DNA from 4 places in the Cognaticolwellia beringensis genome. Region 4 is predicted to be linked to each of the others. Evidence: predicted binding sites of a transcription regulator. Region 4 holds the regulator's gene; each other region holds the start of a gene.

Region 1 (5,360 bases), 2.2 Mb from region 4:
AATGCAGGGCTAATAAAAAGCTATGATTTCAATGGTGATTTAAGTGACACTATAGGTAATGGTGTAGACATGATAGCTAATGGAGGCTCAGTAACTGGTGCAGAGTATCATTTTACTAATAACCAAGGCTTAAAGCTAACATCAGCCCTTTCCAATACTTCGGACTACGCAATTGAAATGAGATTACGCGTTATCGATAGTTTGATTAGTTGGAATAAACTTATTGATTTTAGCAATCTAGTTTCAGATAACGGCTTATATTTACTTAATGGTAACTTTGACTTCTATGTATCTGGTAGTAATCCTTTAGGTGGACCAGTTAATTTAAATGAATTTTTTACAATTGCCTTTGTCCGTTCTGCAGGTGTAATTACAACTCATTTTAATGGTGTAGCCCTTACACCGTTTAATGATTCAAGTAACCAAGCGGTACCATCTGCTAATATCTTGAACTTTTTTGAAGATGATACAGACACAGGTGGAAGAGAATCGTTTGTAGGTGCAGTTGATTTTATCCGTATTCATGACGATGCATCAACATTCGGTACTGCCCCTATAAATGTCCCAGAACCATCAACGCTGGCTATTTTCGCATTAGGGATGATTGGTTTAGCATCACGTCGATTTAAGAAACAATCTTAATAATTTAAAATTAAAAGATAAAAGATAAAAGATAAGAATCAGCCACTTAACAATAGTTCACATCACTATTGTTAAGTGGCTTTTTTGTGTCTGGCTAACCAAAATAAAATTTTAAATTATTTTCAAATAATATTATATACATAGGTTATTAAAACTCTGATCCCCTCAGTGGATTACTTAACAACTGATCTTCGGTATATCTCGCCACTTGCTGGTGAAGCTAGGCGAAAGAAACTCACGTCGCATGTGCCACTTCTCAATTCTCCCCTGTGCCGCTAATTGCAAGGTATCATTGCCATAACGATGGTTGATACCGTCATAACAAAGCATCAGCTTTGGGTCGTCCTCATTTAGCGAAAATAAATCATGTTGTTGAAACTCACTATTCTCAAGCTCAATGGCTCCCACGCCACAGCGATAAAAATTAACACCATTAGCATAAATACTCTTAAAAGCAGTTGATATTGCATTGGCAATATATAGCGTATTATCTGTTGCTACCGGAAATTCACACATGATCGATTTGTTATAGTAATTTTCGTCATGAGGCGAACTCGCAGCAAATATAGCAAGTTTTTTAACGCGCGAATGCTGTTGCCTTAATTTACGCGCTACAATTACACCGTGGCTGACTAGCGCTGTTTTCAAGTGGTGACTTTCGTTAACACGTTGGCCGAAGCTTCGAGTGGAAAATATTTCTTTCTTCGGTTGCTTAACCTCATCCCAATTTAAACAAACAATACCATTTAACTCGTTAACCGTTCTTTCCACAACAACACTAAACTGGCTACGCATAGCTTTAGGTGACTGGTTGGCTAAATCCCATGCGGTAGCTATGCCCAATACATTTAAACGTTTGCCTAATCGGCTGCCAATTCCCCACACGTCAGTCACGGTCATTTTTGATAACACCTCTTTGCGCGATGCGGCATCATTAACAACCGCTACCCCGTTATAACCCGGCAGTTTTTTAGCTGCATGGTTTGCGGCTTTGGCTAGAGTTGGTGTTGAGCCAAAGCCAACGCCAACCGGTAAGCGCGTTTCTTGCCATACCGCACGGCGTATTTCATGGCCGTATTTATGCCAATCCTTAATTAGCGTGTGGTAATTTTTAAACTGCAAAAACGATTCATCAATTGAGTAAATATATTGGTTATCGCAATATCGGCCAATAACATTCATCATTTTATCGCTAAGACTGGCATAAAGTTCGTAGTTAGATGAGCGCACAACCACGTTATGTTTTGCCAAAAAATGTTTGATTTGAAAATACGGCTTAAACTTGGGCACGCCCAAACGACGAGCAAGAGGACAAGCCGCACAGATACAGCCATCGTTATTGGTTAACACAACTACCGGTTTATTTCTTATGGACGGATCGAAGACCTTTTCACAAGAGGCATAAAAAGACACCGCATCCACTAACGCATACATGCGCTCAGCTCCCTTGCTGGTCGATGTAATCGTATTGAGCGCGTAACAACGCCTTCTATTTGAAATTCATCTTCTGGGGTAATACTAACCGGTTGGTGCAAAGCTGAAGCAGATAATAGCCGCGCTTGTTTTTTATCAATAAATTTGCAGGTAAAACAGCCGTTATAGTTAGCGACAATAATGTCACCGTCTTTTACTTGCTCACTACGATCCACTAACAGTAAATCACCATCAAATATGCCAACGCCTTGCATTGACTGCCCTTGTGCCAAACCAATAAAGGTCGCGTCAGGATGAGCAATCAACAGCTGATCAAGCGACAAGGCTAGTTCTTTATATTCAGCCGCTGGAGATTCGAAGCCGGAAATACCCGCTTCAATATAAATAGGGATAACTTTCATAACGCATAAATCATACTGTACATTTAAACAGTATAATTTAAAGCGTAAAATTGAGAAAGCTTTTTATTAACTGTTCATCTAGTCAGAATAAAGGTGTTTTTAGCGAGCATGGGGCTATAATACGATGTTTTAGAACCTTCTAACGTAATTTAGGGAGGATGCTACTTTATAACCATCATGTTTATGTTTTAATGACTTTTTCGAAGAGTTTTGATATTAACCCCCTGTTATACCAAGTTGATTAATTAACGCCGCCATTTTAATGGTTAAAATTAACAATGACGGCGTTATAAAATTTATAAGTAGAATAACTACTGACAAAATTTTTTGCCTTGTAATTATCCATTTTCCCTCATGAAGAAGTAGATCACTTAATTAATCAAATTGGTATTACTGATATTCCGTAATCATGGACAACAAAAATGAGCCATTGGCAGTCATAATTACTCAGCAATTTACCTAGCAAGGCCACCAGTTCATCAGCTTGATGGTGCTTTGTTGTGTAGAACTGACTTTGCAGTGTTTTATATTATCAGCCGTTAGTTATAAGGGCTGATAATATAAAATACGTAAGTGGTGCTAGTAAGCTTAAACGCTCGCATTTACGCTAAACATTAACCTTTGCCGTTACCCACAGTAAAAAAGTTAACTCATTTTCTCGTCATGCAATTCAATATTGAGCTCTAAGACGTTTAAGTCACCGTCTTTTTTATCGAGATTAATTGAGAAGCTTTCATCTGATACTTTAATATATTTACGTAAAACATTTAATATATCTTCAGTCAGTTGCGGTAAATAATCAGGCTGTTTATTTCGACTATTACGTTCATGTGCAACAATGATTTGTAAGCGCTCTTTAGCCTTAGAAGCCGTTGTGACTTGTTTTTCTTTTTTACGTAAAAAATAATCTAAAAGTGCCATGTTATCCTCCAAACATACGACTGAAAATGCCTTTTTTCTCGGCAACTAAAAATCTAAAATCAACTGTTTCGCCTAACAAACGCTCAATAACATCTTGATACGCTTTACCGGCATCGCTTTCAGTATCTAGAATGACCGGTTCACCGGCATTTGATGCCTTAAGTACCGCTTGTGATTCAGGAATAACACCTAATAACGGTATTGAGAGAATATCTTCAACATCTTCAACACTGAGCATTTCGCCTTCTTCTACGCGTTTAGGCGAATAACGGGTCAATAATAAATGCTCTTTTATTGGCTCTAAGCCAAGTTCAGCTCGGCGTGAACGACTTGCTAGCATACCTAAAATACGATCAGAGTCACGTACGGATGAAACCTCAGGATTGGTGGTCACTATGGCCTCGTCGGCATAATAAAGCGCCATCATTGCGCCTGCTTCGATGCCTGCAGGTGAATCACAAATGATATAATCATAGGTCTTGCCAAGCTCTTCTAAAACCTTGCCGACATTCTCTTTGGTTAATGCGTCTTTATCACGTGTTTGAGAGGCTGGTAATATCGATAAGCTGCTTACACGTTTATCTTTAATAAGCGCCTGATTTAATGTTGCTTCACCGTTAATAACATTAACGAAATCGTAAACAACGCGACGTTCACAACCCATGATCAAATCAAGGTTTCGAAGGCCAATATCAAAATCAATTAAAACAACTTTATGACCTTTCAACGCAAGGCCAAGACCAATGGCAGCACTTGATGTCGTTTTACCAACACCACCTTTGCCTGATGTAACTACTATTATCCGTGCCATAGACCGAATATCCTTTTTAAGTTAATGTTAAATGAGTTTTGATGACGTTAATTCACTGTCAGTCAAATGAATATATACCGGTGAGCCCCAGTGTTGCTCCATTGACTCGCTGAGCCAATAATTACCATTAATAGAAACCAGTTCAGCTTCAAGGTTTTGGCAATATATTTGTGCTTTATGATGACCTTTTGCACCCGCAATGGCTCTACCGCGCAACGAGCCATAAACATGAATATTGCCATCGGCAATCACTTCAGCTCCGGCTGAAACTGAGCCAATAATGACTAAGTTTTGATCTTTAGCATAAAGTTGCTGTCCCGAACGAATTTGCCCGCGGTGAACTTTATCTGAATATAAATTACTGGCTGCTGAAACAGCCGGTGCTTCAGCCTCTGTTGCTGGGTTTTCTACTGATGAGTTTTCTGTTACTGAGCTTTGTGTTGCAGTAACAGGTTTTTCAACTGTATTAACCTTTGCAGTATTATTCGCGGTATTAACAAAAGAAAAACCCAATTCGCGAATAAGCTGGCGTTGCTCTTTCGCCACAGTCCCAGTAAAGCCGACAAAGGTAAAGTTGAATTCTTCAATTAATGCTTTTACCGCTTGATAGTCAATTGAACACGCGAGTTGTTCAATACTGACCACAACGGGTACTAGGTAAAAAAAGTCGGGGGCTTGCGCTACTTTCTTTATTAAATCAGCACGAATATCAGCTAACGCTGACGTTCTTAAATGTAAAACAGACAGGGTAAAGCTTGACCCTTTAAATTCAATACTGGCATCAGCCATAATGAAGTTGTCCCTTAATAAAGCAACGGTATGTATTTAGGTGCAATTTACCTAAAGTTAATAAAACTCGTCATAAAGTCGCCAGTATTGCTGATATCTTAGCTAACCGATACCGGCAATACTAAAAAATGAAAAATATTGTTAATACCCAGCCAATAGTTAATTAATCTGATTGGTTTAACGTACTTTTTAATGTCGAAATTAAAGCCGTTTGCCCGTGTTGATAACGCTTAATTTTATTATTTGCTACAAGTAGTGAATAACTTAAATTAATTGCAGCAACCAATAAAGTACGCTCGCTACTAGCCATACCATTTTGTTGTTTGATGTCATCACACATAACAGCGAGATCACTCGCTGCT
Region 2 (5,360 bases), 970 kb from region 4:
TCAGTAGGTGACGCAGATTATACTAAACTCGTGCTTGAACAAATCGGTGAGATTGCCTTTTGGAAAATCGCAATGAAACCAGGCAAGCCTTTTGCTTTTGGTAAACTGCCTAATAGTGTGTTTTTCGGCTTACCGGGCAACCCTGTCTCCGCTATGGTAACCGCTGATTTATTAGCCATACCCGCGTTGATAAAACTACAGAACTGCCTTGCCGTACCCCCAATAAAGTTAAAAGCCAAAACGCTGACAGATTTAAGAAAGTCACCAGGGCGGATGGACTTTCAACGCGGGGTCATTTCTTATAATAATAATGGCGAATTGGTGGTAAATAGTACAGGCAGTCAAGGCTCCGGTATTTTAACCAGTATCGCGTCGGCAAATTGTTATATTGTTTTACCTGCTGAGCAAGGCCGAGTAAAGGCCGGAGAAATAGTTAATATTCGTTTGTTTGAGCGTTATTTTGCATAATAATTTATGCAAAATAGTTAAAAATAGCAGGTTGTAACTCTTGTCCAAAACCATTTATTTTATTCCTGGCACTATGTGTAATCAACAGTTATGGCTGCCTGCTTGGCAGCTACTGCGTCAGCAATATCCTCAAGATTATCAGTTAATACCTTTGGTGATCCCAAGTAGTGGCAGTATGGATGAGGTTGTAAGTTCACTATCAGGCCAAGTTGTTGACAATGAGGCGATCTTAGTCGGTTTTTCATTGGGCGGTTACATAGCGAGTGCCATCGCGTTAAAGCTTGAAAATAAACTAAAGCACTTATTAATCGTGTCTAACTTTCCGAAAAACTTGCCATTAACGGAAATTAAACAACGTAAACGAACAATCGATTGGATAAATCAGCGAGGTTATTTTGGGATTCCCAATAAGCGAATCGATGATTTACTCCACCCAAATATTAAGCAATTTAATCCCCAGTGTTATCAAGATATAAAGCAAGTCATTGTTGCCATGGATCGTGAACTTGGCGTTGACGTGTTATTACATCAGCTTTGTGTTTCTATGCACCGACCCAATTTATTAGCTTTATTAACGCAGTTAACCTTACCTGTTACGTTTCTTGTTGGCGATGAAGATAACTTAGTTGATCTTGTTTCATTGAGACAAGAATTGAAACAAAACCTACATAGCGCGAATAACATTGTGCTGGAAGAGGTTACTAATACGGGGCATATGTTACCGTTAGAATCACCGCAAGCTTTAGCGACAATGCTGATGTATTTATTGGCTAGTTAACCCGACTTTTCCTTATTAAACTGCGGTTAATAATATAATTTCGTAAAGCTGTGTTTGCGTGAGCGAAAGCGTGTAAAATAGCGGCAATTATTTTTTACGTTAGGACTTTGACGTTGAGCGACAGCAAATTTTCATCACTTAGCTTACAACCCGCAATTTTAGATAACCTTTCATCACTTGGTTACCATGAGATGACAGAAATACAAGCTAAAAGCCTACCGGCTATTTTAGCGGGACAAGATGTCATTGCCCAAGGTAAGACCGGCTCAGGCAAAACAGCGGCATTTGGTCTTGGCCTTTTGAATAAACTACAAGTTAAAAAGTTTAGAATTCAAACCTTGGTACTATGCCCTACACGCGAATTAGCCGACCAAGTAGCGAAAGAAATTAGAAAGCTGGCAAGAGCGGTTCATAACATAAAAGTACTCACCTTATGTGGTGGTACACCGTTTGGCCCACAAGTAGGTTCATTAGAGCATGGCGCGCATATTATTGTTGGCACACCAGGTCGAATAGAAGATCATTTAGGACGTGGAACTTTATCATTAGAACATGTGGATACCCTGGTTTTAGATGAAGCTGATCGCATGCTGGATATGGGATTTCAGGCCGCTTTAGATAACATAGTTGCTAAAATGCCAAAGCAGCGACAAACGTTATTATTTAGTGCGACGTTCCCGCAACAAATTCAAAAAATAGCGAATAGCTATTTGCAAACACCCGCAGTGATTAAAGTAGAGTCAAGCCATGAAAGTAGTACTATTTCACAGCATTTTTATCAGGTGGAGAATGATGAAGATCGCCTAACGGCTATCCGATTACTGCTGCTAACCCATCAACCCGAGTCGAGCGTAATATTTTGTAATACCAAAATAGAAACGCAGAATGTAGCGAATAAATTGGCTGCTTATGGTTTTGGTGTTGTAGCATTACATGGTGATTTGGAACAAAGAGACCGTGATCAAACATTAGTGCGCTTTTCCAATAAAAGTGCCTCAATACTGGTTGCGACTGATGTTGCCGCGCGTGGTTTAGACATTGAAGCGCTTGATGCGGTATTTAATTATCATATTGCTCATGACAGTGAGGTTCATATTCACCGCATTGGTCGCACCGGTCGTGCAGGTAGCACTGGTTATGCTTTTTCATTATTTAATAAAAAAGATAGCTACAAAATTGGCTTATTGGAAGATTATTTAGAGCGAACTATTGAAGGTGAAGAATTACCGAGCAGTGAGGCTTTAGATCGGGATGTATTTACGCCAAAAATGGCGACGATACAAATCGATGGCGGTAAAAAACAAAAAGTCAGACCAGGCGATATTGTCGGCGCACTTACCGGTGAAAATGGTATAACATTTGAACAAGTGGGTAAAATTCAATTAGGCGCTAACTGGGCATATGTAGCTGTAGATAAATCAGTGGTGAGAAAAGCGTTAAATAAGTTAACGCACGGCAAGCTAAAAGGGCGTACCTTTAGGGTTAAAGAGTTAAAGAGTTAAAGAGTTAAAGTAAGCATTTACTAAGTTTGATTTCATTAGCTATAAAAATAACATCAACTAGGTACTCAGCTTCAAAATTGAGTACCTGTGATGTTAAATTATGACTTTTAATGCCGACCTCCTTAAATTTTATAACTGAAAATTAACATTTATTTTTTCAATCGCAGCAACATCAATAATATTAACCTTACCGCTAATACTGCCCTCTAAACGTGCTGCTGTTTTATTTGCGCCATATTTTTGGGCAAAAGTGATAATGTCTTCGCCGTTACACATCACCTTCATTGCGACTATTTTGTTTCGTAAATTATAAGAATCAGCTGTTTTTTGATACTTAGTAACGTTATTAGTTAATGTAGATTTACAAACGTCAATAAGGGCTGTTTCAATATGTTTATCCATGGCATAGCTACTAAAGCTTACAATTGATAAAACTGAACAGGTCATCGCGGTAGTAGTGAATAATTTGAATGTGTTCATTTGACTCTCCATATACAATTAAAAGTTTATTTACGCTGTGTACACATTTACGCTGTGTACACATTTACGCTGTGTACACATTAATAGTGACGTATTAGCGATAAAAAGTTGTAAAGAAGAACGGACGGAATGTAAAAGTTAATCACTAGCAGTGGAAGATGATATCTATGATATTTTATTGTTTTTATTATATAAAGTTTTCATAGTAAACAGATTTGATGACAATAACTCTTACATCTAAGCATGTACTTTGAAACATTATCGTATAGTAATGTCATATATCGTACGATAGAACACATGAAATTTATGGTGGCAGCTAACATTTTCTGGCAATTTTAGAAAATCAGGGTATGATACTGGTAATATGTACAGTCTTTACTGGCCTGAAAAGGTATCTTTTAAAATAGGTATGCTTTTTAGTTGGGTGGTAATGAATTGAATTTGGTAAATAGTAAATAAGGGATAACAATGGCAGTTGAGAGTCGATTTGTCGTCATAAGACAAGGTGTGGAGGTAGAAACATTCATGGATAAAAAAGCCGCAGACGAATATGATAAAATGCTTGATATGGCAGATAACTTATCTGAAATGTTTGAACAAGCACCTGTCGAGCTTTCTGAAAGTATTCGTGAAGAACTCAGTGTCTATTTAGCCCAAAATCGTGATGACGTGCTTGTTGCTTTACAAGCTAAAAAAGCTAAAGTAACGAACACTAAAGCCGTTGTTAGTAGCCCGAAAAAGACTAAAGCCGAAGTTGCGGATGAGGTTGTTGAAGCCGACAGTGTGAATACAACTGAGAAAGTAAAAAAGGCTAAATCGCCTAGCGCTAAAGCAAGTAGCAAAACTAAACCTGTGGTAGCTTAACTTATATTTCGATGCAGGTAAGTGAACAGTTAGCTAGCGTTTAACCTTGTTTATCCCTAATCGAGGTTATTCTTCCATTTGTTAATTGTTAATTGTTAATTGTTAATTTTTTATGGTGGTGTTTTGGAATATCAGCTAATACGAAGCGCGCGTAGAAAAACTATTGCCTTACAAGTAAGCAATGCACAAATTATTGTTAGGGCACCAAAGTTTGTTAAAACGGCGTACGTTGAAAGCCTTATACAATCAAAATTGCTTTGGCTAAAACAAAAGGTTGCAGAACAACAGCAGAATACCTTATTAAACCCTACTTTTACCCAACAACTTAGCGATGAAAATACCCAAAACAAACCTTCAATCTATATTGATGGTTTGCCGCACAATATTATCATTGCTTATGGGCAGAAAAATGTTATTCATAATAAGCAGGATCTAAGCTTAACCGTGGTGCTTAATTCTCGTTATGCATCATACAGTTTGCACTCAGAACTTACGGTAACGAAAGTTAAATCGCAAATTGAAGGCTGGTTTAAAGCGCAAATTGAAGATTATATTCAGCAAAATCTTATCAATTTTTCGTACCAAATGTCGCTATATGCGTCATCGTTTAAAGTGAGAAAATATAAAGCACGCTGGGGAAGTTGTAATAGTCGTAGCGAATTAAGCTTTAATTACTTATTGAAAATGCTGCCGACTTGGGTGGTTGACTATGTCATAATTCATGAGTTATGTCATATCAAACACATGAACCATTCGACAAAATTTTGGCAATTAGTTGCCGTATATTGCCCTGAATATCAAAGCGCCAAAAGTTGGATGCAAGAACATCAACCCTACCTGAAATGGTTGTAACCCTTTGCTTGCGTAACACTAATATCCAAAGCTACCTCTCTCATATCTAAGCAATAATCATTACTTTTAATTTAACTAGTTGGCACGAGACCTGCTTGGTATATTTACTTTTTTACGAATTAAAAAAATAATAAAACGATTAGAGTCCACTAGTATCAATATGTGCAAACAGCCACTTGGTAGTATTGGCATAAGGGGATAAATATGAAATTAACTCACTACAGTTGGAAGGCGATATGTATTTATCTATTGTCTGCTACTATGTCTGTAACCATTATTGAGTTATTAATAAATGAGTTATTAATAAATTTATAGCTAGCATAATAGCAATATCACTCATTATCTGAACATTTATAGGCATTAAAATAACCGAGTATTGCATTATTAAGTAGCTTTGCAGTTTACAGGTTTTTTGA
Region 3 (5,360 bases), 1.3 Mb from region 4:
ACCTACAATTCGTGAGGCTATAATCGCTTTAGAAGTTCGAGAAAAAATTGAAGTAAAAACAGGCTCAGGCGTATATGTCTTAAAGCCGGTTAACCAATTAATAGGCTCTAACAAGCAAGTTAATGCTTTTGAAGTTACACAAGCTCGAGCATTAATTGAAGGTGAAGTTGCTGCTATTGCGGCTACAACAATTACCGAAGACGAACTAGCCCGGTTACACCAAACTTTAGTTGATATGGAGAAAGGCGAATTTATTGCTGAGGCAGATAAAGAGTTCCATCAAATTATTGCCAATGCTACACGCAACAGCGCGATGATTCTATCCGCCCAGAATCTTTGGAAGCTGCGCTCTTCTACCCCTGAAATCATCAAAGATTATGACAGTGTGTGTAGTAAAGATAATTCTAAAACTCTAGCTGAGCATACCGCAATATATCAAGCTTTAAAATCTGGTGACTCTACCCAGGCAAGACTTGCTATGCATGGACACTTTAACCGCTTAATAAATGCCTTGTTTGATGCTGTAGAGTTAAGAGCTTTAGAAGAAATTAGACAAAAGAATAGCGAAACTCGTGGGCTATATTCAATCCCTAACCCTGTCGACATTTAATTCATTTCAAGTTATTGTATTATAAATATAAAAGGCCTCTTCATAGAGGCCTTTTATATTAAATCAAACTAGTAATCTTGCGTATCTACTAATCCCTAACTAACCCTATTACATTGCAACTGTTTTACAGTCGTTAATTGTAATAATACCAAAGAGCCTAATTAAGCTCTTTGGTATAAAGGTACTGTCGAATTACTTCTCTAATGCAGTATTGAAGTAGTCGAAAATTACAGGCACATCGTTTTGACCAAGACCAGCATCAACAGCAGCTTGTAGATTAGCAGAAGTACCTTGAGCAATTAAAGACTCGCCGCCTAAATCTGAAACCATTTGGTTGAAATAACCAAGATCTTTGTTTGCGTTCGCAACAGAGAAACCTAGCTTTTCTTCACCGTCTACAGCATAGAACTTAGTGAACTGCATGAAAGGAGAATTAGAAGGTCCTGCAGACATAATGTCAAACAATTGCTGACCATCTACACCAGCCGCTTTAGCTACAGCAAAAGCTTGTGACATGGCCGTAACGGTAGTCATTCCAATAAAATTATTGATCAATTTAGTTGTGTGACCTGCACCAAGAGCGCCAAGATAAAATACGTTTTCACCTTGCTGTTCTAGCACTGGTTTAACTTTATTAAACGTTTCTTCATCACCAGCAGCCATAATGTTAAGTAAACCATCTTTAGCGTGAGCAGGTGTACGACCTAAAGGAGCATCAATCATACCAGCACCTTTTTTCGCAAGATCAGCACCAATTTTACGAGTAGAATCAGGAATTGAAGTACCGAAGTCAATTAATGTTTTGCCTTCACTCATACCCGCTAAGATGCCATCTTCAGCATAAACAACTAACTCAACTACTTTTGAAGTAGTTAAGGCAAGCATCACGATATCGCTTTTTTCAGCCAATTCTTTACCTGAAGTAACTTCAGTAGCGTTACCACGAGCTATAACTTTTGCAACAGCATCTTTATTAAGATCCATTACATTCACTTGAAAACCACGAGTTTGTAAATTCTCAACCATGTTACCGCCCATGAGACCAAGGCCGATGAAACCTATAATAGGTTTTGTCATATCTAACTCCTAAAAATATTAGTGTTTGTTTATCTGAGTGCCAACATTGACCACCTCATTAGGCGCCATGCTATTTTTTTTTGAGTAAATAAGGCTAAATCAATTACGCCTCAGATTAATTTCGGGTATACAAACCTATCGACTAATCTTAAATTTAACTCATTAATAATTTAGGTATAAACACCTAATGCTAAAATTGCATCTATACAAACTTATTGTTTAGAAACACTCAAAACAATAAGGAATAATTAGATACTAACCAAAACGCAAATAACTGTCAACCAATCAATACCTATTGGTAATAACCAATACATTAACCTACAATAACAATTGGTCGTACGCACTTTGAGTTCACTTCAACACCAGGGGGATATCACTTTACTTACTGCCTATTTCTACCAGTAAAAAAACTACTAAGCACTTGTTATAGTAGATATAAAAATATAAAACAATCGAACATACCTAAGTATTTACTCGTCAAATTTACCTTACATTATATTTTTTAAATCATTCAATTAAGTCGCTATTGGTAATACCGAATTAAATTTATAACCATTAATTAAATAGCCTATTTTATTTCTAAGAATAACAACAAAAAAATCATTTATTTTAATAACTTATTGTTCTAATTATGAAATAAATACCCCATCTGTTGATTATTTCAACCAGCAAATGTTCAGGTAATCAGGTAATGAGTGAAATTGGTAAAATGACGACACAGCAATAATTATTGGTTTTGAATGAGAGTGATGACAGTATGTTAATTAGCGAAAAAAAAAGCCACTTGGCAGTGGCTTTGTCATTAAACTTTACTTAGAGCTATTATTTAGCTACAGCTTCAACTTTTGCTTCAGCTTCAGCGGGTTTTGTTTTTGGTAACAATAATTCACGTAAGCGCGTATCAATTTCTTTCGCTACTTTAGGGTTTTCTTTAAGGTATTTAGCTGCGTTAGCTTTACCTTGGCCAATTTTATCACCTTTATAGCTATACCAAGCGCCGGCTTTTTCTACCATTTCATTTTTAACACCAAGGTCAACTAACTCACCTAAACTGTTAATACCTTCACCATACAAAATTTGAAATTCAACTTGTTTAAATGGTGGTGCAATTTTGTTTTTAACCACTTTAACACGGGTTTCGTTACCAACTATTTCATCACCATTTTTAACAGCACCGATACGACGAATATCTAAACGTACTGACGCGTAGAACTTTAAAGCATTACCACCTGTTGTGGTTTCAGGACTACCAAACATCACACCAATCTTCATACGAATTTGGTTGATAAAAATAATCATGGTATTTGACTGTTTCAAGTTACCTGTAAGCTTACGCATAGCTTGTGAAAGCATACGTGCTTGTAAGCCCATGTGTGAATCACCCATGTCGCCTTCAATTTCAGCCTTTGGTGTTAATGCAGCAACCGAGTCAACAACGATGATGTCAATAGCACCTGAGCGCGTCAACATGTCACAAATTTCAAGCGCTTGCTCACCAGTATCTGGTTGAGAAACTAATAACTCGTTAATATTAACACCTAGTTTTTCAGCATAGATTGGGTCTAGTGCATGCTCAGCATCAACAAAGGCACAAATTTTACCGTTACGCTGCGCTTCGGCAATAACTTCAAGGGTTAGTGTTGTTTTACCACTTGATTCTGGACCGTATATTTCAACCACACGGCCAAGCGGTAAACCACCTGCACCTAGTGCGATATCTAAACCTAATGAACCCGTTGAAATTGTTTCAACGTCCATGCTGCGATTATCACCCAACTTCATAATTGAACCTTTACCAAATTGACGTTCGATTTGGCTTAAGGCAGCTGATAATGCTTTTTCTTTGTTATCGTTCATTTGTTGCTCCAGAATGATTTAGGTGCTTAATTCGTTTAATTGAGCAAAGTATACTGTATAGTCGTACAGTATCAAGTTTTTTATTGATTTTTTTATTTTCTATTATAAATTTAATCTGCCTGTACTTTTATTTTATTGATATGAAACAACTTTATCATCATTTGTAACTTTAAATTATTTTAGACTAAAAAGTTACTCATATGAAAACCATCCACTAATCTCTTATATAATTAGCGCATTAATATTATTGACTACTTAGCCTATTTATAAAATAACGTTATTTAAGAAGGTAGTTTGATATCGAAATATGGATGTTGGCAGATAAGTGTATTGTGGTTGCAATCGTTATTAGCTAACAACTGTTTGAACGTAAATAGTTCAAGGTTTATTATAAATGAGGTAACCGTACTTTAGAATGTTTATGACCTTATATCTAGGGTAAAAAAAATCAAGGCATAGTCAGACTATGCCTTGATTTGATTTAATTTGTTAAAGCAGTTTATAAAAAGTGAAAGCTACAAAATCAGTATTTAATGCACACTACTGAGGGCTTTAATAACACCTCTAATTTCGGCTAAGCCTTTGAGACGACCAATACAAGAATATCCTGGATTCCCTGGCTTGTTTATATCGTCTAAAATTTGGTGACCATGATCAGGCCTGATAAATATTGGGTTATTATTTTGATTGCTAACCCGTGTTTTTTCTTCACTTAATAAAGCAGAAATGATTCCAACCATATCTACATCGCTTGATAAGTGTTCAGCTTCATAAAACGAGCGTTGTTCGTTTTTATCTCTACTGACACCACGCAAATGGGCAAAATGAATTCGCGAACCATAGTGTTTAGCCATAACAGGTAAATTATTATCAGGACGACTGCCGTAGGTACCTGCACATAACGTAATGCCGTTAGCTGGGCTTGGCAGTGCTGTAAATAGAAGCTCTAAATCTTCTGATGTACAAATAATGCGAGGTAAGCCCAACATATCCCTTGGTGGATCGTCAGGGTGTATTGCTAATTTAACGCCGAGTTGCTCAGCTTTAGGTAACACTTGTGATAAAAAAGAGAACAAATTTTTTCTTAAAATATCCTTAGAAATATCTTTATAATTTGCCAACATACGACGAAAATCCTCAATGTTATAGGCATCTGTCATTTTGCCCGGTAAACCCGCGATAATGTTATTGGTTAATAGGGTTTTTTCGTCATTAGACATCGCCGAGAATATTTCTTTTGCTTGCTGTATTTCTTCATCAGAATAGTCAGCTTCAGCATTTTCACGCTGTAATATATACAAATCAAAAGCTGCAAATTTTTGTTGATCAAACCTAAGTGCATAACCACCATTGGGTAATTGAAATTTTAAATCAGTGCGTGTCCAATCTATGACCGGCATAAAGTTATAACAAATGGTTTTAATGCCACATTTTGCTAAATTTTCCATTGATGCGATCCAAGCATCAACATAGCGCTGGCTATTATCACGTCCTAACTTTATGTCTTCATGCACAGGGATACTTTCGACAACAGACCAAACCAAGGTAGATTGAAGATTATTATCTTTTTCAATTAATGCTTTATAGGCTTGAATTTGATCTGTCGGCCAAACTTCGCCGGTCGGTATTGTGTGCAGTGCGCTAACAATATCAGTAGCCCCTGTTTGTCTAACATCGGCAATTGACACGGGGTCATTAGGGCCAAACCATCTCCAAGCTTCACGCATTGTATAATCTCCACATCGTTATTAATTCTGTTGTTACATTTGTCAAACACACTTTATTTACACTTAAATTACACTTAAAAATAAAACCA
Region 4 (5,360 bases):
GCGCATGTAAATGACTACGATGTTGATATTATGAATAATCAACGGGTGAGAAATATTATAAAAAGTGCTGTTGAAGGTGGCTTAATTACCGTTGAATTAGAAAATGGTGCCACCCTGCAAACACGCTCAACCATAATCGCCACAGGGGCAAGATGGCGCGAAATGAACGTAACTGGTGAACAAGAATATCGTGGTAAGGGTGTGGCTTATTGCCCACATTGTGATGGACCTTTATTTAAAGGAAAATCAGTTGCCGTGATTGGTGGTGGTAATTCAGGTATTGAAGCGGCGATTGATTTAGCCGGCATTGTTGAACATGTTACTGTGTTGGAGTTTGATTCTGTATTACGAGCCGATGCGGTATTGCAAAATAAAGCTCGCTCATTACCTAATATCGACATTATTGTGAATGCACAAACCACAGAGGTTTTAGGTAATGGTAAGCATGTAACTGGGCTTAATTACCTTAACCGTGCAACCAATGAGCAAGAAAGTATCGAACTTGCGGGTATATTTGTACAAATAGGCTTATTGCCGAATTCACAATTCTTGCAAGGAACCGTTGATTTAACTGAACGAGGCGAGGTTATTATTAATCAAAAAGGTGAAACCAATATTGCCGGTGTTTATGCCGCTGGAGATGTAACAAACACGCCTTTTAAGCAAATAATTATCGCCATGGGTGGCGGTGCAGCAGCAGCGTTAGGTGCATTTGATTATTTAATTAGAACACCGAATCCACTTGAAGAACGTGAAAGTATCAGTAAAGTTGCCGCCTAAAATTTGCAATAATATCTTGTGCTATAAAACGCTATTGTGCACAACAATAGCGTTTTTTTCATCGATAGACTCACATTGATTCAATTTCTTCATTTCATTCAGCGCTAATCGAATAAACCTTTTACTGATTGTCGAATTTCATTAACTACGGCGTTAACACTTTCCATTCGAGCATATCCTGTGCGGCATAGTAATGCTATTTCACGCATTGGTTGTGGGCTTTCAAAAGGAATATAGTGAATATGCTTTTGCGGCGCATAGTTAATCGTTGCTAATTGTGGCATCAGTGTAATACCGATATTGCTTGCCACCATATAGCGTAAAGTTTCAAGACTAGTGGCTCGAAAGCTATGATCTTCTTCAGCACCTGCGCTAAAACAATAACCCATGGCTTGATCTCTTAAACAATGCCCGTCTTCTAAGGTAAGGATTTTTTGATTATGCAGATCATCAAAAGTTACGGTCGATCTGTTGGCAAGTGCGTGTGATGGCGACGTTGCCATCACCAAAGGCTCAGTGAATAAGTCATATCGTTCAAAGCGTGCCATTTCGGGTAGCCAAGGCAGAATTAAAATATCGAGTTTGCCTGTTTCCAACTGTTGCAGTAAATCTTGCGTTCTATTTTCATGTAAATAAAAGTTTATTTTCGTTAGATTGCTGTTCAGCGTTGGCATAATGTGCGGCAGTATATATGGCGCTAACGTGGGAATTAAGCCGATATGTAAATCACCCGACAGTGGGTCAAGTAGAGCTTTAGCTGCTTCTTCAAAATTATTGGCTGCGTTCAACACTTGTTGGGCTTGTTGAACTAGCTTTTCACCTGCTGGTGTTAACATCACATTGCGAGGTTGTCGCTCAATTAATGTTAATTTAAGTCGCTGCTCTAACTTCTGAATTTGCCCGCTCAAGGTTGGTTGACTAACAAAACAGGCATCAGCAGCATGGCCGAAATGTTTATATTGGGCAATGGCCGTTAGGTATTCTAAATCGCGAATTTTTATCATAGTTAAAATCTATGGTTGTTAGGGATTTAATAGTTAAATTATTTTATCTTAAAAGATGAAATTCAGCCACTGTGTTCTATTAAATACAACGAGGTAACAACACAGCAGAAATATACTTATGAAAAAACAGTGCCTTGACCTATAACTTGCGGGAAGAATATCTTGTCTGTTTTTTTGCTAGCTTTGTCTGACTAGACATATGGGTAAACTTTACCTAGCCTGATATAGACCCGAATAATATATAAGGCGAATATGGATACAGTTATTCCGATTCAAATACATCTTCTTGTCGTTATCCCTGCTATTTTTCTTGGTTTATTCAATTTATTACTAGCAAAAGGCACTCGGTTTCATCGATTAAATGGCAAAATATGGGCTTGTCTAATGCTGATTGCATCATTTAGCGCATTTTTCATTATGCCGACAGGCAGTCTTACTTGGCTGCATTTATTCGCTATTGTGGTTATTGTTAGTGTGTCTGTTGGTATTATGGCAATACGAAAACACAATAAGCGATTACATGCTCGTTGTATGGTGGGTGCTTACATTGGCACTATTGTTTCTGCTTTTTTTGCAGCAAGTGTACCGGGACGGTTATTGCATGAGATGATTTTTAAAACTTTTTAATGAAGTAGTGAGTTTAACGTTTGTTTAGTGTTTATGATGATTTTATTTGTTTTACAAGCCAGTTGAATTTATATCCATAGATCATTTTGAGCGGTGAGATCACTGTTCGCATCACCCGTATTCACTACTCCTTTTGGCTCCACAATCATAATTTTACATTCAGCATTAGCGACGGGTTTATGTTCAACACCTTTAGGGATCACAAACATTTCGCCAGGTTCTAAGGTGACAGGTCCATCTCGAAATTCGATATTAAGAACACCTTCAATGACAATAAAAACCTCATCTGTTTCTGGGTGGTCATGCCAGACAAATTCACCTGCTACTTTCACTAATTTAAATTGATAATCATTCATTTCAGCGATAACACGAGGCGACCAATGCTCAGTAAATTGGCTAAATTTATCTTTAAAGTTGATTACTTTTGACTTCATCTTTGCTCCGAGAGCTTAAGTTAAGCTTTTAATATTACATAATTCTAGCGTTTTAGAAACTGCAAATGTTTGACTTAATCAAGGGGGGAGAGTGCTTATTTTTAATACGCCTCGAAGCATTCTAAAAAAATATACAGAAAAATTTTCATTATAATTAACAAAACTGCTCAATCCCTCAGCAATAATTTCTTGCGTTTCCAAAAAGCCTGTATACAATAACAGTAATACTGTTTAAAAATACAGGCTTACTCTTCAGTCGCTTAAGGAATAAAAATGCGCCCTTTAACACCTAGACAACAGCAGATATTTGATCTGATCAGAGAAAAAATTTCGGATACTGGTATGCCGCCAACTCGTGCCGAAATTGCGACTAATTTTGGGTTTAAATCGGCCAATGCAGCAGAAGAACATTTAAAAGCGCTAGCTAAGAAAGGCTATATTGAGATGTTACCTGGTACTTCTCGTGGCATTCGTCTTGCGGAAGAATTTATTGAAGAAGATGGTTTGCCGCTTATTGGTCGAGTCGCAGCAGGTGAGCCAATTTTGGCACAAGAACATGTTGAGCAGCACTATAAAATTGATGGAAGTTTATTTCATCCACCGGCCGATTATTTATTGCGCGTTAATGGCGAAAGCATGAAAGACATTGGCATTTTAGATGGCGATTTGCTGGCAGTGCATCAAACCACAGACGTACAAAATGGCCAAGTCATTGTTGCTCGTGTTGAAGACGATGTTACGGTTAAGCGTTTTAAACGTGAAGGTAATGTGGTTCACTTACTTGCTGAGAATGAAGACTTTTCACCAATTAAAGTCGATTTAACGTCCCAACAATTTAACATCGAAGGCCTAGCTGTCGGTGTTATTCGCGCGGCAGATTGGATGTAATTACATACATATTTAAATATTTTACTATTTTTACTGCGCTAAACCCGCAGATTTAATTGATGTTTTTTAAACTTATTGCTTAAATTTGCGCTTTTCTTCCATTTAACAGCTTTTCTAGCACCTAAAGTATTTTTGGTCAGAACAATTCTATTAATCGCCAATAAATAACGCTTGTAGCCTGTTTTTTATACAGCTAATTTCATGATCGAATATTTATTATTCAGCGCAAAAAACACCCCTCGAACAAAAAATAAACATTGAAGTAATCCTTTTAAAAATGCACTTGTCGTCCAGTTTAGGGTTATTACTCTATTGTATTTATTAGCTTTTATTTTTCATGCTTTTGAAATTTTAAATTGACCCCGATCAAGTTTTAAGTAATTCTAGTCTAGAAAACGTACAAACATAACAATAGGGCGTAATTGACAGTTGTCGAATAATACGTCACTTAAATAATAATAAATGTATGCGCGAAATAGCCGGTTTTCATTGTGTAATGGTGATTAAACCGTGTTGTTTGGCCTTAAAAAGGGTGAAGGAGATGTCGAGTGAAAAGACGTAACCTAGGTTTGCTGTTGCTAGGGGGCTTGTTGTCGAGTTCGGTATGGGCAGATATGTCGCTGAACTTAACCAAAGGTGTTACGGAAGTTAGTAGAGACGTATACGATTTACATATGTTGGTTCTCTATATCTGTACAGCTATTGGTGTTGTGGTATTTGGTGCTATGTTTTGGTCTATGGTGTTTCACCGTAAATCAAAAGGCTTTAAACCAGCAACCTTCCATGAAAGCACAAAAGTAGAAATTCTCTGGACGGCTATTCCTGTCGTCATTCTAATCGCTATGGCTGTTCCTGCCACTACCACGCTCATTGATATGGAAAATAACGATGATGCAGATATAACTATTCAAGTAACGGGCTCTCAGTGGAAATGGCATTATAAATATTTTGATCAAGACCTCGAGTTTTATTCGGTACTTTCTACGCCACGTGACCAATACGAAAACCAAGATGGTACTTCAGCCGAGAAAGGTGAAAACTATCTGCTTGAAGTTGATCGTCCTTTAGTTATTCCAACCAATAAAAAAGTGCGTTTTGTTATTACCTCTGATGATGTTATCCACGCTTGGTGGGTTCCGGCATTTGCGGTAAAACAAGATGCTAACCCTGGTTTTATTAACGAAGCTTGGACTAAGGTAGATGACCCCGGCGTTTATCGTGGCCAATGTGCTGAGCTATGTGGTAAAGATCACGGTTTTATGCCGATAGTGGTTGAAGTGAAGTCTGAAGCTGATTATGCCATTTGGCTTGATGAGCAGAAAGCATTGAAGGCTAATGCGAAAGCTGCAGAAGCAGCATCGTTGAATGCTTCAGTACCTTTAGAAGAATTAATGCAACTAGGTGAAACAACTTACACCGCATACTGTGCCGCGTGTCACCAAGTTAGTGGCCAAGGCTTACCACCAGCATTTCCCGCGCTTAAAGGTAGTGCTGTTGCGACAACAGGTCCTGCTAGCGAGCATATAGATATTGTCTTTAATGGCAAAGCTGGCACTGGCATGCAAGGTTATGGCAAGCAACTGAGCTTAAAAGAAATTGCAGCAGTAGTTACTTATGAACGTAATGC

Evidence for each region. Region 4 encodes LexA, which represses DNA repair genes until DNA is damaged. Its sites were predicted from a motif close to TACTGTATNNNNATACAGTA; they were not measured.
Region 1: B5D82_RS18020 (LexA family protein) is a predicted target of LexA. The motif match lies at 2,491-2,510, and genes of this name have one in related genera.
Region 2: B5D82_RS11755 (YebG family protein) is a predicted target of LexA. The motif match lies at 3,583-3,602, and genes of this name have one in related genera.
Region 3: recA (recombinase RecA) is a predicted target of LexA. The motif match lies at 3,596-3,615, and genes of this name have one in related genera.

What each region holds. Positions count from the first base shown of each region.
Region 1 is NZ_CP020465.1:4,277,310-4,282,669, forward strand. Features, by position in the region: gene B5D82_RS20190 (PEP-CTERM sorting domain-containing protein) at 1-642, shown strand, start outside; gene B5D82_RS18015 (Y-family DNA polymerase) at 820-2,076, opposite strand; gene B5D82_RS18020 (LexA family protein) at 2,064-2,477, opposite strand; gene minE (cell division topological specificity factor MinE) at 3,123-3,398, opposite strand; gene minD (septum site-determining protein MinD) at 3,400-4,209, opposite strand; gene minC (septum site-determining protein MinC) at 4,237-4,998, opposite strand; gene B5D82_RS18040 (cell division protein ZapA) at 5,162-5,360, opposite strand, start outside.
Region 2 is NZ_CP020465.1:2,757,640-2,762,999, forward strand. Features, by position in the region: gene moeA (molybdopterin molybdotransferase MoeA) at 1-468, shown strand, start outside; gene B5D82_RS11740 (alpha/beta fold hydrolase) at 509-1,246, shown strand; gene dbpA (ATP-dependent RNA helicase DbpA) at 1,354-2,748, shown strand; gene B5D82_RS11750 (DUF3718 domain-containing protein) at 2,878-3,228, opposite strand; gene B5D82_RS11755 (YebG family protein) at 3,697-4,092, shown strand; gene B5D82_RS11760 (M48 family metallopeptidase) at 4,216-4,944, shown strand.
Region 3 is NZ_CP020465.1:3,135,578-3,140,937, reverse strand. Features, by position in the region: gene B5D82_RS13280 (FadR/GntR family transcriptional regulator) at 1-610, shown strand, start outside; gene B5D82_RS13275 (NAD(P)-dependent oxidoreductase) at 803-1,687, opposite strand; gene recA (recombinase RecA) at 2,510-3,544, opposite strand; gene uxuA (mannonate dehydratase) at 4,075-5,271, opposite strand.
Region 4 is NZ_CP020465.1:1,790,231-1,795,590, reverse strand. Features, by position in the region: gene ahpF (alkyl hydroperoxide reductase subunit F) at 1-780, shown strand, start outside; gene oxyR (DNA-binding transcriptional regulator OxyR) at 885-1,784, opposite strand; gene B5D82_RS07620 (DUF2306 domain-containing protein) at 2,037-2,411, shown strand; gene B5D82_RS07615 (cupin domain-containing protein) at 2,480-2,845, opposite strand; gene lexA (transcriptional repressor LexA) at 3,119-3,733, shown strand; gene coxB (cytochrome c oxidase subunit II) at 4,282-5,360, shown strand, end outside.